2 regions of the Marinococcus sp. LNHM3E3-2.2 genome follow, and region 2 is predicted to be linked to the other one. Evidence: predicted binding sites of a transcription regulator. Region 2 holds the regulator's gene; the other holds the start of a gene.

Region 1 (6,682 bases), on a different contig from region 2:
TTTATATACATCGGTGCTCGTATTTGTGCTCGTCGTTCTTTTAGTGCTTGCTATTTACTTTTCCTTTTCCCGCATGATGATCGGAAGTGAGGTGGAACAGACTGTAGAAGAAGGAAGACAGACAGCCTCCACGTTTAATGAATCCGCGGATAATTTTTCGGTCGAACAGCTGCTCCGGGCGTATACCCCAACGGAAGGGATGGCCAGAATTGTACTGCAGGATGAGTCGGAGGCAGCGACGGTAACTTCCCCGGAAGAGGGAAGCTTAACGGAGGAGCCCGTTCAATATTATTCCGAAGAATATGAACGGGTGGTGGAACATAACGGGGAGCGGTACGCATTCGTTTCGGTGCCGGTCATATGGACAGATGGACAGGTGGCAAACATTCAGATTACCGACAGCCTCCGCCAGACAGAAGAAAATCTGGCGGTGCTCCGGATAATATTAATAGTCGCTACTATTGCGGCTGTCATCCCGGTCTTTCTCTCGGCACGCTTATTGAGCACGGTAATCCTCCGTCCAATCGCAGCGCTGTCAGCTACTATGCGTGATATCCAGACAAGCGGCAGATTCAAGCGGATTTCCACGTCGTCGAAGTCCAGGGATGAAATCGAGCAGCTGGGGGAGACGTTTAATGAAATGATTGAGCGTCTCGAAGAAAATTATCATAAACAGGAGCAGTTTGTATCCAACGCGTCGCATGAGTTAAAAACGCCGCTGACTGTGATTGAATCATACGCCAGCCTGCTGCAGAGAAGAGGAGCCTCACGTCCCGAAATCATTGAAGAATCGGTGGAAGCCATTCATTCCGAAGCGGTGAGGATGAGGGAGCTGACCCAGCAGCTTCTGCTGCTTGCCCGTCAGAATGAAAAAGAAAACCTCCATATTACCGAAGTGGACCTGGAGACGGTGGCGGCAGATGCTGTGGAAAACTACCGCAGCAGCTACCACCGGGAGATCGAATTAACCGGGGAGCCGGCAATCGTTCAGACTGATCCCGACAAAGTGAAGCAGCTGTTGTATATCCTGCTTGATAATGCCCGGAAATACAGCAGTGATGTCATTGATGTAAAAATCGAAACGACAGATACAGAACCGGTCATCGCTGTGATTGACCGGGGCATCGGTATTCCGGAAAAGGATATTGAACGAGTTTTCGAACGCTTTTACCGGGTGGATGAGTCGAGAACACGGGCAAGCGGGGGCTACGGGCTCGGTTTGTCGCTTGCCAGAGATATTACTGAAGCTCTCGGCGCACGCATCACAATTGAAAGCACGCACGGCCAGGGAACGGCGGTCCGCTTAATTTTTCCTATAACCAGTGAATGACTCTCCCTTTCTCATCAATTTCTCAGAATGAACGGATACAATAATAGCAACAGGGAGAGGGGGGCCTGCGGTGAAAAATGTTATCTTTCTGTTTGTGCTGGTGGCTGGTATCATAGTGGCCACTTTTGGGGCCTGGCGGTTTTCGCCGTATTTTACCCCGGAAATGTCGCCGGAGGAAATTGAACAGGCTGTTCAGGGACAGTATCAGGGTGACATCACTAGCGTGGAAAAACAAAACGGCACCTATGAGGTGATGACAGAGCTTGACCGAGGGACGTACCAGCTGCAGGTGGATGCTGAAGACGGAGCGGTTACAGGCGTCACACGGGTAGCGGGTAACAGTACTGGTGATACAGAAGCTCTAACAGAAGAAGAAGCGCGCACCCGGGCAGAAGAAGAGACTGACTTTTCTATTGAAGAAATCAGCCGGGAAACATGGGAAGGAACCGCCGTGTACGTAGTGGAGTTTGCCGAAGACGAAGCGTTGGAAGAAATGACTATCGATGCGCGGTCAGGAGATATTTTAGAAGAAAAAGCACAGGAAGAGCGTGAAGAAAGACGCCAGACAGTGCTTAGTGAACAGGAAGCCGCAGCTGTGGCGCAGGAGGAAGTGAACGGGGAAGTGGACGACGTTGATTTCGAAACGTCGGATGCTGGGGAGCCGTTTTACTACGTGGAGCTTGAACAAAATGATGACGACGAAGCTACGGTTCAGGTACACGGCATCACCGGAGAAATACTGTCAGTCACCTGGGATGATTAAACGGCAAAAGCTGCCTGGATGATTCCAGGTGGCTTTTTTTGTCTTTTTACTTGTTATGAGCCGTCCATGTATTTCTCATCAATTTCTCATTTTCTTGTAGGGATATTCTCATGTCGGGCCTCTATAGTAAAGGTGTAACAACAAATAAAGGGGGAAATGACCATGAAAGGGAAAGTACTTGCAGGCAGTCTCGCGGGGGTCACGGCGCTTGGTGCAGTTATTGGTGCAGGAGCTTACACGACCATGAATAGTGGCGTGGAAGCAGAAACCTCTTCAAACAAATCTTCAGAAGAAACAGCCGGAGAAAGTAACGAAAACAACAGCAGCTCTGGTGAGGAAAAAATTACTGCCGATGAAGCTGTACTGATTGCTGAGGAAGAAACGGGCGGTCAGGCGGTTGAGCTGGAACTGGATATGGAAGATCAGAAATACGATGTGGAGCTCGAAGGCGAACAAGAATACGATGTTGAAGTAGGAGCGTTCTCCGGCAATGTGACTGAAAAAGAAACCGATGATGATAAAGATAATGAAGAACCGCTGATCCAGGACGGGGACAGCGTCAGTTTAGAAGATATTGTGGCTTCGGGGATGGGCGAAGTTTCCGGAGAGCTGAATGAATGGGAGCTGGACCGTGAAGAGAACGGATACGACCTTTCGGTGGAAACGAACGAACAGGAAGGCGATTTCTTCATAAATGATGCAGACGGTACGATCGCTTCCAGAGATATTGAAGATGACGATGATGATGATAACAACGACGATGACGATAACGACAATTAAAGACTAACACCAACAGATGAACGGGGTCCGAAAGGAGTCTTCCAGGAATGGCACTACTGAGGGAAAAGGTGCTGCATTCACAGCTGCACCGGGCAAAAAGCATCTTATGGAACGAATGGCACCAGGAAAAACGGCCGGGATTCTGCCCTGGACTCAGAATAGGAGAGAGCGCACCGGCATTCTCACTGCCCAGCATGGACGGGGAAAATGTTACGTTAAACCAGCTGCTCCTCCAGGGTCCGGTAGTGCTTCTCTTCTGTTTTGGCGGCTGGATACATGCAGAAACAGAACGGCTGCGAAGCTATCAGGAGGCTTCCCCGCTGCTTCGGCAGATGGGAGCCCAGATCGTAGTAGCTGCCAGCGGGCAGGTATCCGCCCTTCAGAGAGAGCTGCAGCACATGTCTTTTACAGGAAAGGTGCTTGCAGACACAAATGCTGTGGCAGCCTCCTGGTATAATGCGTGCATCTCCTGCCGGGATCACCTGCTTCAGGACGTCCCGGAGGTTAAAGCGGCCCTGCGCCATGCCGGATATCATTCGTACTGCCCTGCAGACGTAACGTATGTGATCGATCAGGACGGCACCGTGGCAGTTTCTGTCTGGGAAGCCGCCCGGCCGGACCCCTACTGGATCGTCAACGAGCTAATTCAATTAAAAGAAAGATAAAACCCCGCCTGAAAAGGTGATGAAATATGGAGAAGCAGCCGGCGTAAGCGCGGGCTGCTTTTGTTTGAAATAATGCGTGATAAATTTTTCTGTACACTGAAAGTATCAAGAATTTACCGAAAATTATCCCGCTGTAAATAGAGAGCTGGACTAAATGCATGTCTGTATGTAGTAGTACAGACACTGGAAGTTTTTATAAACGACTAGATATAGAAGCAGGTCTTACTTACTGAAATTTTTTCTGTCAGAAAATGTGCACAATTTTAAGGGTAGAATCGAGGAGTATAAGGAAGTATGGCAGAGATTTTAATTGTCAAGAGGATGAAACGAAAAATATCTATATCATGTATGTTGAAAAAGAAGATTACACCATATATAGTAGTGGTATAAGAATGATGTACACATGTTCGTACATTTTAGAAAGTAAGGAGGGGATTCGATGATACCGATCATTTTTGATTCTATGACGGGCAACGTGAAGCGTTTTGCGGAAAAAATCCCGTTTGACCGGGTGTACAGTCTGAATGAAGCGGAACAAATCGATGAACCGTTTATCCTTATCACCTATACGAAGGGATTTGGAAATATCCCGGAATCCACCGAAGCATTTCTCGAAGAACATGCAGAGCAGCTTCTTGCTGTAGCATCGAGTGGAAACAAAGTATGGGGAGACAATTTCGCCAAAAGCGCCAATCAGATTGCAGTGAACTACAACGTTCCCATACTCCATAAATTCGAACTGAGCGGAACAAAAAACGATGTGTCCATTTTCGCAGAGGAGGCGATGAAAGTTGCAACAAACACAAACCACCGACTGGATCCAGTTAAACAATGAGATTATGTTCCAAAAGGACGGGTCCTTTCAATTTGAAAAAGACAAAGAAGCCGTTTATCAATACTTTATTCAATACGTCAATCAGCACACTGTTTTCTTTCACGATCTGAAAGAAAAGCTCGACTACCTGCTCGAAAATGACTTTTATGAAAAAGAATTCCTCGAGGCGTATTCATTTGAAGAAATTGAGCGCGTCTACAACCTGTGCTATGAAAAGAAATTCCGTTTTCCGTCATTCATGAGCGCGTTTAAATTTTACAATGATTATGCGCTGAAAACCAATGATCAGAAAATGATCCTTGAGCGCTTTGAAGACCGGGTGGCTGTTGTGGCCCTTTATTTCGGCAATGGAAACGCAGAAAAAGCTGAGCAGTTTGCAGAAATGATGATGAGCCAGGATTATCAGCCGAGCACCCCGACGTTCCTGAATGCCGGCAGAAAACGGCGCGGAGAATTAGTCAGCTGCTTCCTGCTGGAAGTAAACGACTCTTTAAATGATATCTCCCGGGCTGTCGATATCTCCATGCAGCTGTCCAAGGTAGGCGGCGGTGTGTCACTGAACTTATCGAAGCTCCGGGCAAAGGGCGAAGCCATTAAGGATGTGGAAAACGCGACAAAAGGTGTCGTCGGCGTAATGAAGCTGCTCGACAATGCTTTTCGTTATGCAGATCAGATGGGGCAGCGCCAGGGCTCCGGCGCGGCATATTTAAATATTTTTCACCGGGATATTCACGACTTCCTGGATTCAAAGAAAATTTCGGCCGATGAAGACGTGCGTGTTAAAACATTATCAATCGGAGTCGTGATTCCGGATAAATTCGTTGAGCTCGCCCGCCAGGATAAAGATATGTATCTGTTCTATCCGCACACAGTGTACCGGGCGTACGGTGAACATCTTGATGAAATGGATATGAGCGAAATGTACGACAAGCTCGTCGAGGACGACCGCGTGAAAAAAGACAAGGTCAATGCCCGCCGCATGCTTGAAAAGCTGGCGATTCTCCGGTCCGAATCCGGATACCCTTACCTGATGTTTCAGGATAACGTCAACCGGGCGCACGCGCTGAATAACGTGTCCAAAGTAAAATTCTCCAACCTTTGCTCTGAAGTCCTCCAGGCGTCTGAGGTATCAAGCTATACGGATTACGGCGAGGAAGATGAAGTCGGCCTAGATATTTCCTGCAACCTTGGTTCGTTGAACATTGCCAATGTTATGAAGCACAAAACGATCAAGGATACAGTGAAGCTCGCCACTGATTCTCTGACCCACGTAGCGACGCATACCAATATTACGAATGCTCCGGCTGTACGCCGCGGCAACCAGATGATGAAATCGATTGGCCTCGGTGCGATGAACCTGCACGGCTTTCTGGCACAGAACCATATCGCCTACGAAAGTGAGGAAGCAAGGGAATTCGCTGATTTCTTCTTTATGGCTGTGAACTTCTATTCCATTCAGCGTTCGATGGAGCTTGCAAAAGAAACAGGAGAGACGTTCTACGGCTTCGAAGGATCCAGTTATGCTGACGGCTCCTACTTTGACAAGTATTTGAACCGTTCTTACCTCCCGTCCTCTGCTAAAATTGCGGACCTGTTTGAAGGCATGGCCCTGCCGGATGCTGAAGACTGGGAAGAGCTGATGAAGCAGGTGCAGACGCACGGATTGTTCCACAGCTACCGCCTGGCAATCGCACCAACCGGCTCCATTTCCTACGTACAGTCGGCTACTGCTTCTGTTATGCCGATTATGGAGCGGATTGAAGAACGGACGTACGGCAACTCGAAAACGTATTACCCGATGCCGGGCCTTGCGCCGGATAATTGGTTCTACTACAAAGCGGCATATGACATGGATATGTTCAACGTTGTGGATATGATCGCAGCTATCCAGGAGCACATCGATCAGGGCATCAGCTTCACTCTCTTTGTGCGTGACACCATCACCACGAGAGACCTGAACCGAATTGATCTCTATGCCCACCATAAAGGTATCAAGACGATTTACTATGCGCGGACAAAAGACACAGGACAGGACGACTGCCTCTCCTGCGTCGTGTAAAGAAAGGAGCATCACCCCATGAATCAAATATTTGACGCAGCCGACTGGTCAAAACAAGACGACGACTTTACGCAGATGTTTTACAGCCAGAACGTAAAACAGTTCTGGCTTCCAGAGGAAATATCACTAAACGGGGATCTGCTCACGTGGAAATATTTATCCGATGAAGAAAAAGACACGTATATGAAAGTACTCGCCGGTTTGACCCTGCTCGATACAGAGCAGGGAAATGTCGGCATGCCAAAGGTTG
Region 2 (6,682 bases):
TGGGCGTATGGTTTTTCGAAAGGCAATGATGGACCCTGAAATTGAAGTGAAAGCCATCAATGCCATGTATCCTCCTGAAACGCTGGCTCATTTAGTGAAATACGATAGTGTGCACGGTCCGTTTCCGCTTGAAGTAAAATCCGAAGGGGACGAAATGATCGTGGACGGAAAACGGATCCGCCTGCTTCAAAACCGAAATCCCCTCGAACTTCCGTGGGAAGAACTGGGTGTAGATATTGTGGTCGAAGCGACGGGGAAATTCAACCGTGGCCCTGACGCTGAAATGCATATAGAAGCCGGAGCTAAAAAAGTCGTGCTGACTGCTCCCGGCAAAGAAGTCGATACAACCATCGTAATGGGAGTAAACGAAAAAGACTACGATCCGGAACGCCACCACGTAATCTCAAACGCATCCTGCACGACGAACTGCCTTGCGCCGGTCGTCAAGGTGCTTGAGGATAACATCGGTATTGAAAGCGGTTTAATAACAACTGTACATGCATACACCAATGACCAGAACAATATGGATAATCCCCACAAGGATTTGCGCCGGGCGAGAGCCTGCGGCCAGTCGATTATCCCGACGTCTACCGGAGCAGCTAAAGCTCTTTCAGAAGTGATTCCTTCCATGGAGGGAAAAATGAATGGTATGGCTCTCCGGGTGCCAACGCCGAACGTGTCACTTGTGGATATGGTCATTGATATGAAGCGCCCGGTCACCGAAGAAGAGATCAACCAAACGCTGAAAACAGCTTCTGAGCAAAAGTTAAAGGGTATTATTTCCTACTGCGAGGACCCGCTCGTATCAACAGATTTTAATGGAAACGAAAATTCATCTATTATAGATGCTCTCTCCACCATGGTCATTAACGACCGCCAGGTTAAAGTGCTTGCATGGTACGATAATGAGTGGGGCTACTCCTGCCGGGTAGTGGATCTGGTAAAAATGGTCGGAGAACCAGCTGTCGGCTACTCCTCCGTCGCTTCGTTTTAAAAATCGTTAATGTGGGAAAGCGTCCCGTAAGTGGGGCGCTTTTTTGTTTATCCTCTATGGGGAATTATGTACAGAAGTTATGGAGTATATACAGGCATTAAAGCCCTGGATCAAAGCTTTAAAGATGCTGCATGTGAAAACTGGTTGCAAATTGCAAATAAACATCGTATACTGAATTTCGTGCCTGTGCGTCCTTGAATTTGACGGCAGAAATGCACAGTTTTCAGGCGTATACAGGTATACTAGCGGTTACTGTAAGGGTTAGTGCCAAATTGGACTAACTTTCCCCCAGAGTAGCCTTTAAAACGTGACGGGCCGATAAAAATACAACGACCTAATGATGTAATAAAAAGAAACAAAGGGGGAAACGTACCATGGAAACAATGGGACGCCATGTCATTTCCGAGCTCTGGGGTTGTGACGAAGAAACTTTAAACAATGTAAATGCAATCGAACGTATCTTTGTAAACGCCGCTTTAAAAGCAGGCGCTGAAATAAGAGAAGTGATTTTTCATAAATTTGCACCGCAGGGTGTAAGCGGAGTAGTCATCATTTCAGAATCGCATTTAACGATTCACAGCTTTCCGGAACACGGCTATGCAAGCATCGATGTGTATACTTGCGGAGACCATATTGATCCGAACACGGCGGCTAAATATATTGCCGGTTCACTCGGTGCCGAAGCGGAAGAAACAATAGAAATCCCCCGCGGTACAGGCCCTATCCGTGTAGAGCGCCCGGAAGCGAATGCCCTATAATACGCATACGAACACCGTTTAAGCACAGGTAGCTGCTTGAACGGTTTTTTATTGCCTGCAGTACAAGGGATTCAAAGAAATACACAAATTGTCATCCTCCCGCCAGGAGCGAATGTGATATGATAGAACCAATAAAAATAGAGACCGCCCATCAAATTGGAGATGATAATAATGAAATGCCCTGTATGCTACTCCAATGGCACACGTGTATTGGATTCGAGGCCGAGCAATGAAGGCCGTTCCATCCGGCGCCGGCGTCAGTGTGATACGTGCCACCACCGCTTCACTACATTTGAAATTGTGGAAGAACTGCCGCTTGTCGTAGTGAAAAAAAATGGGAACCGGGAGGAATTCAGCCGGGAAAAAATGCTGAGAGGCTTGATCAGAGCCTGTGAAAAGCGGCCAATCCCAATGGAAACGCTCGAGGGCATCGTTTCGAGGGTTGAAAATAAACTGCGGGAAGAAGGACGAACAGAAGTGAAAAGCGAGGAAGCCGGGGAGCTTGTCATGGAAGAGCTAGCGGATATTGATGAAATCGCTTATGTCCGTTTTGCTTCTGTTTACCGGCAGTTTCGTGATATAAATGTATTCATCAATGAATTAAAAGAACTGATTGATAAAGAAAATAAAGAAGATTCATCAAAATCATAAAAAGGAGGGCGGCGCTTTGAGTCTGCATTGGATGGAAGTAAAACCGGTGGACGGGTACTACGTTCGCACAAGTAAAGAATTCAGCGAGAGCACGGATAAAACGATGTCTATGCTCTACCAGCCGTTAGTCGGAAGCAAAGCGATCGCTCTCTACCAGACTCTGCAGAATAAGCTTGAAAAAGACTGCTATGAAAGCTCCGAAGCAACCCATCATGAACTGATGGCTTTTTTGCAGATGCCTTTAAATGAGATTTACGCTGCCCGCCGCCTGCTTGAAGGCATCGGGCTTCTCAGGGTTTATGAACTCGAAACACACTCACAGGATAAAACATTTGTTTATGATATCCAGCCGCCTATGTCGCCGCGGGCTTTTTTTCAGGACGATGTGTTAAGCGTATTTTTATATAACCGTCTTGGGAAAAGCAAATACATTCAGCTGCGCCAGCGTTTTGGCATTTCGGCTGTGCCTGAAGGAGCAGAAGAAATTACGGCTTCGTTCAATGAAGTATTTGCTTCCCTGCATGCGTCGGAAATGGCTTCCGAGCCGCCTCCGGCAGATGAAGGAACAGAATTTGTCGGTGGCAGTGAGCCGTCGCGCCTGCAGCTTGAAGAGAATGGATTCGACATGGAGCTGCTAAAAGCTTCGCTTCCTTCCTTTCTCGACAGCTCCCGGCTGTTAACACCTTCGCTGCAGCAGACCGTCCGCCGGCTTGCTTTTGTGTATCAGCTATCGCCGATTGATATGGGAAAAGTGATTCAGGAGTCCCTATCAGCAGACGATGAAGTAAATATAGAAGACCTGCGTAAAAAGGCAAAAAATCATTACCGTATGGAGCACGGAGCAGCCCCGCCTGCGCTCGGGAACCGTACAGAAAGTCAGGAGCCGGCACCGGCAAAGGGCCGCCCGGTGTCTGAACAGGAGCAAATGAAGCAGTTTTATGAACAGACGTCCCCCGTGACGTTTCTTCGTTCGGTGGCCGAAGGAGCTACTGTGCCGGAGTCGGATATCCATCTCGTGGAGGAGCTTTTATTCAGCTACCGTTTATCCCCGGGAGTTGTGAACGTGTTGACAGATTACGTGATGAAGAAAAATAATATGAAATTAAGCAAAGCGCTTGTCTATAAAATTGCCGGCCAGTGGACAAGAAAAAAAGTACATACCGTAGAGGATGCCATGAAGCTCGCAAAGGAAGAACACAAGCAGGCCCAGGAACGCCAGGCACCTAAAAACAATTATACGAATAAGCGGTCTCAGGGCTACGTCCGAAACGATAAGCTGCCTAAGTGGCTGGAAAAAGAAGAGCAGGCAGAGAATAAACCGGCAGAAGGTGAAAATTCCACGCAGGAGGAGCAGCTGTCGAAGGAAAGAGAGCGCTTTGAAGAAATGCTTAAGGAACGACGGGAAAGAGCAAACCGTTAAAAGAAAGGAGGCGGCTGGATGGATTCGATCGGATCCTCGTTGAACAGATGGATGGATAAGGATTGGAAGGAACGGATGGCCAGACTTGAAAAAGAAGTGTTTGCCTATCCGGGAGTTATCGATTTCAAGCGCCGTCATCCGCACATACCAGCGGAAGAATACGAAAAAAACAAGGCAGCTTTATTTGAGTATAAAAGGGAGCGCAGTAACTGCGATGCCTGTCCTGGGCTTGAAAACTGCCCGAACCTGATGCAGGGCTATCAGCCGGAATTGATGGAAGACAAAGGGAAAGTAACGGTTGCCTATCACCGCTGTTCATTAAAGATACACGATGATGAAAAGAAAAAAAGACAGGCACTTATTAAAAGCTATTATATTCCAAAAGAGATACTGCATGCTTCCTTTGACCAGGTGGATATGGACCATGAATCAAGAGCGAAGGCAGGAACCGCAGCACTGCATTTCGCATCGACCACCGTGCCCGGAGAAGACGGACAGGGGCTTTACCTGTATGGAAAATTCGGGGTCGGTAAAACGTATATTGCCGGAGCCATCATGAATGAACTGGCGGAGCGAAACATCGGCTCGATGATTGTACACGTGCCGGACTTTTTCCGTGAGATCAAAGAATCGCTTTCGGATAATACGGTGAGGGAAAAGGTGGACAGCGTCAAAGGCGTGCCGGTGCTCATACTCGACGATCTTGGAGCCGAATCGATGAGTGCCTGGACAAGAGACGATATTTTAGGAGTTATTCTGCAGTACCGGATGATGGAAAAGCTTCCTACTGTTTATACTTCCAACTATGATTACAGTGAACTTGAAGAGCATTTGACGTATTCCCAGAAGGGTGGTAACGAGCGGCTGAAAGCTAAGCGTATCATGGAGCGCATCCGCCCTTTCACAGAAGAAGTGTTCATGGACGGACAGAACCGCCGGGGATAATTGGAAATGCATAGGGCATTCTAAGTGTATAATACAAATAAATATGCTACCATGATGATAGCGCCCAGCATGCAGAAAATGGGTTGGATTCGCGGTATTTTCATGCGAGCGCCACAAAGGAATTTTCTGGAGGGTATACAAATGAGCATTGATGGAATACTGGAACGTGCATTAAACGGAGAACGACTGACAATGGATGACGCTGTGCGCTTGTATGAAAGCGATGAAATAGAAAAAATGGGAGCTGCCGCAGATGAAATTAAAAAACGCTGGCACCCCGAGCCTGTTGCTACCTTTAACATAGGACGGAATGTCAATTACACAAACGTCTGCGATACCTTCTGCCGTTTCTGTGCATTTTACCGCCGGCCGGGATCGGAAGAGGGATACCTTCTTTCGGATGACCAGATTCTGCAGAAGATTAAAGAGCTTCAGGATGTAGGAGGAGACGAAATTTTAATGCAGGGCGGGACCAACCCGAACCTCCCATTTGAATACTATACGAACCTGCTCAAAAAAATTAAAAGTCATTTCCCTGATGTGACGATGCACTCGTTTACACCGGCAGAGGTGTACAAAATGATGGAAGTGTCCGGCCTGTCCTTGAGAGAGGTATTAACGGCTCTTCACGAAGCAGGTTTGGATTCACTTCCGGGCGGCGGCGCCGAAATTCTCACAGAGAAAACGAGAAAACGGATCAGCCGCCTGAAATGCACGGCCGACCAATGGATTGACTGCATGAAAATGGCTAAAGAGGTCGGTATGCACGGCACTGCAACGATGGTTATCGGCTTTGGCGAATCCAATGAAGAGCGGGCAGAACACCTGTGGCGCATTCGTGAGGCGCAGGATGAATCCAACTGCTTTTTGGCTTTCATATCCTGGACCTTCCAGCAGGATTACACAAGCATGAAAGGCGAGCGTATTACACCGGAAGGCTATCTCCGTAACGTTGCCATTTCACGCTTGTTCCTGGACAATATCCCGAACTTCCAGTCCTCCTGGGTAACAGCAGGACCAGAAACGGGGAAACGCTCCCTTTCCTACGGCTGTAACGACTTTGGCAGTACTATGATGGAAGAGAACGTTGTTTCTTCAGCCGGTACCACACACAAAGTGAACATCAACCGTATTCTTCGTTTAATACGGGAAGCAGGCTACACGCCGGCTCAACGTAATACGAAGTATCATACACTCCGGGTGTTTGAGGGAGAAGAGAACAGCGAAAAAGACTTTGTAATGCAAAACTAAATACAGGTTGCATGAAAAGAAGCTTTTCGCTATGCTGAAATAGCGAAAAGGAAAATGCAAGGATGAGGCCATGAAAATAAAACAGGCGTCCCAGAGAAGAGAACCATGGCTGGAAGTTCTCTACGAACCGTTTTATTTTTACCCCCTCGGAGCTTCGGCAGGGAACAGCAGTATCTGCCGGCGGATCCCCGGCCGTTACCCGGATAGAGTCGTCCCTTTACAGGGGAGGGAAACTAGGGTGGAACCGCGGCTGAGCCCGCCCCTTTCGAGGGGGCGGTTTTTTTATGTGTTTTTCTGTATATTACAGTAATAAAAGGAGGATAAATCACAGTGGCAGAACAGGCAATTACGCTCATATTTCCAGATGGAAATGAAAAGTCATATGACATTGGCACGACGACAGAAGAAGTAGCCGGCGGGATCAGCTCGGGACTGAAAAAGAGTGCGCTGGCAGGAAAAATTAATGGAAAAATGGTGGATCTCCGCACTCCGCTCCGGGAGGACGGTCAGATTGAAATCATCACGTATCAGTCCCCGGAAGGCCTTGAAGTGCTCCGGCACAGCACCGCGCACGCGATGGCCCAGGCGGTGAAGCGCTTGTTTGATGATGTGCAGCTTGGTGTCGGCCCGGTGATTGAAAACGGATTTTATTACGACATTGAT

What was found. Region 2 encodes NrdR, which represses ribonucleotide reductase genes. Its sites were predicted from a motif close to AACACNATATATNGTGTT; they were not measured.
Region 1: a site for NrdR is predicted at 3,904-3,921, ahead of nrdI (class Ib ribonucleoside-diphosphate reductase assembly flavoprotein NrdI). Genes of this name have one in related genera too.

What each region holds. Positions count from the first base shown of each region.
Region 1 covers NZ_JBQLIC010000017.1:22,314-28,995, forward strand. The annotation lists gene ACTRXF_RS14775 (sensor histidine kinase) at 1-1,330, shown strand, start outside; gene ACTRXF_RS14780 (PepSY domain-containing protein) at 1,401-2,093, shown strand; gene ACTRXF_RS14785 (PepSY domain-containing protein) at 2,256-2,873, shown strand; gene ACTRXF_RS14790 (redoxin domain-containing protein) at 2,921-3,538, shown strand; gene nrdI (class Ib ribonucleoside-diphosphate reductase assembly flavoprotein NrdI) at 3,978-4,373, shown strand; gene nrdE (class 1b ribonucleoside-diphosphate reductase subunit alpha) at 4,378-6,432, shown strand; gene nrdF (class 1b ribonucleoside-diphosphate reductase subunit beta) at 6,451-6,682, shown strand, end outside.
Region 2 covers NZ_JBQLIC010000007.1:18,312-24,993, reverse strand. The annotation lists gene ACTRXF_RS10550 (glyceraldehyde-3-phosphate dehydrogenase) at 1-994, shown strand, start outside; gene speD (adenosylmethionine decarboxylase) at 1,369-1,752, shown strand; gene nrdR (transcriptional regulator NrdR) at 1,924-2,403, shown strand; gene ACTRXF_RS10535 (replication initiation and membrane attachment family protein) at 2,420-3,823, shown strand; gene dnaI (primosomal protein DnaI) at 3,842-4,768, shown strand; gene mqnC (cyclic dehypoxanthinyl futalosine synthase) at 4,910-6,019, shown strand; T-box leader at 6,070-6,286, shown strand; gene thrS (threonine--tRNA ligase) at 6,350-6,682, shown strand, end outside.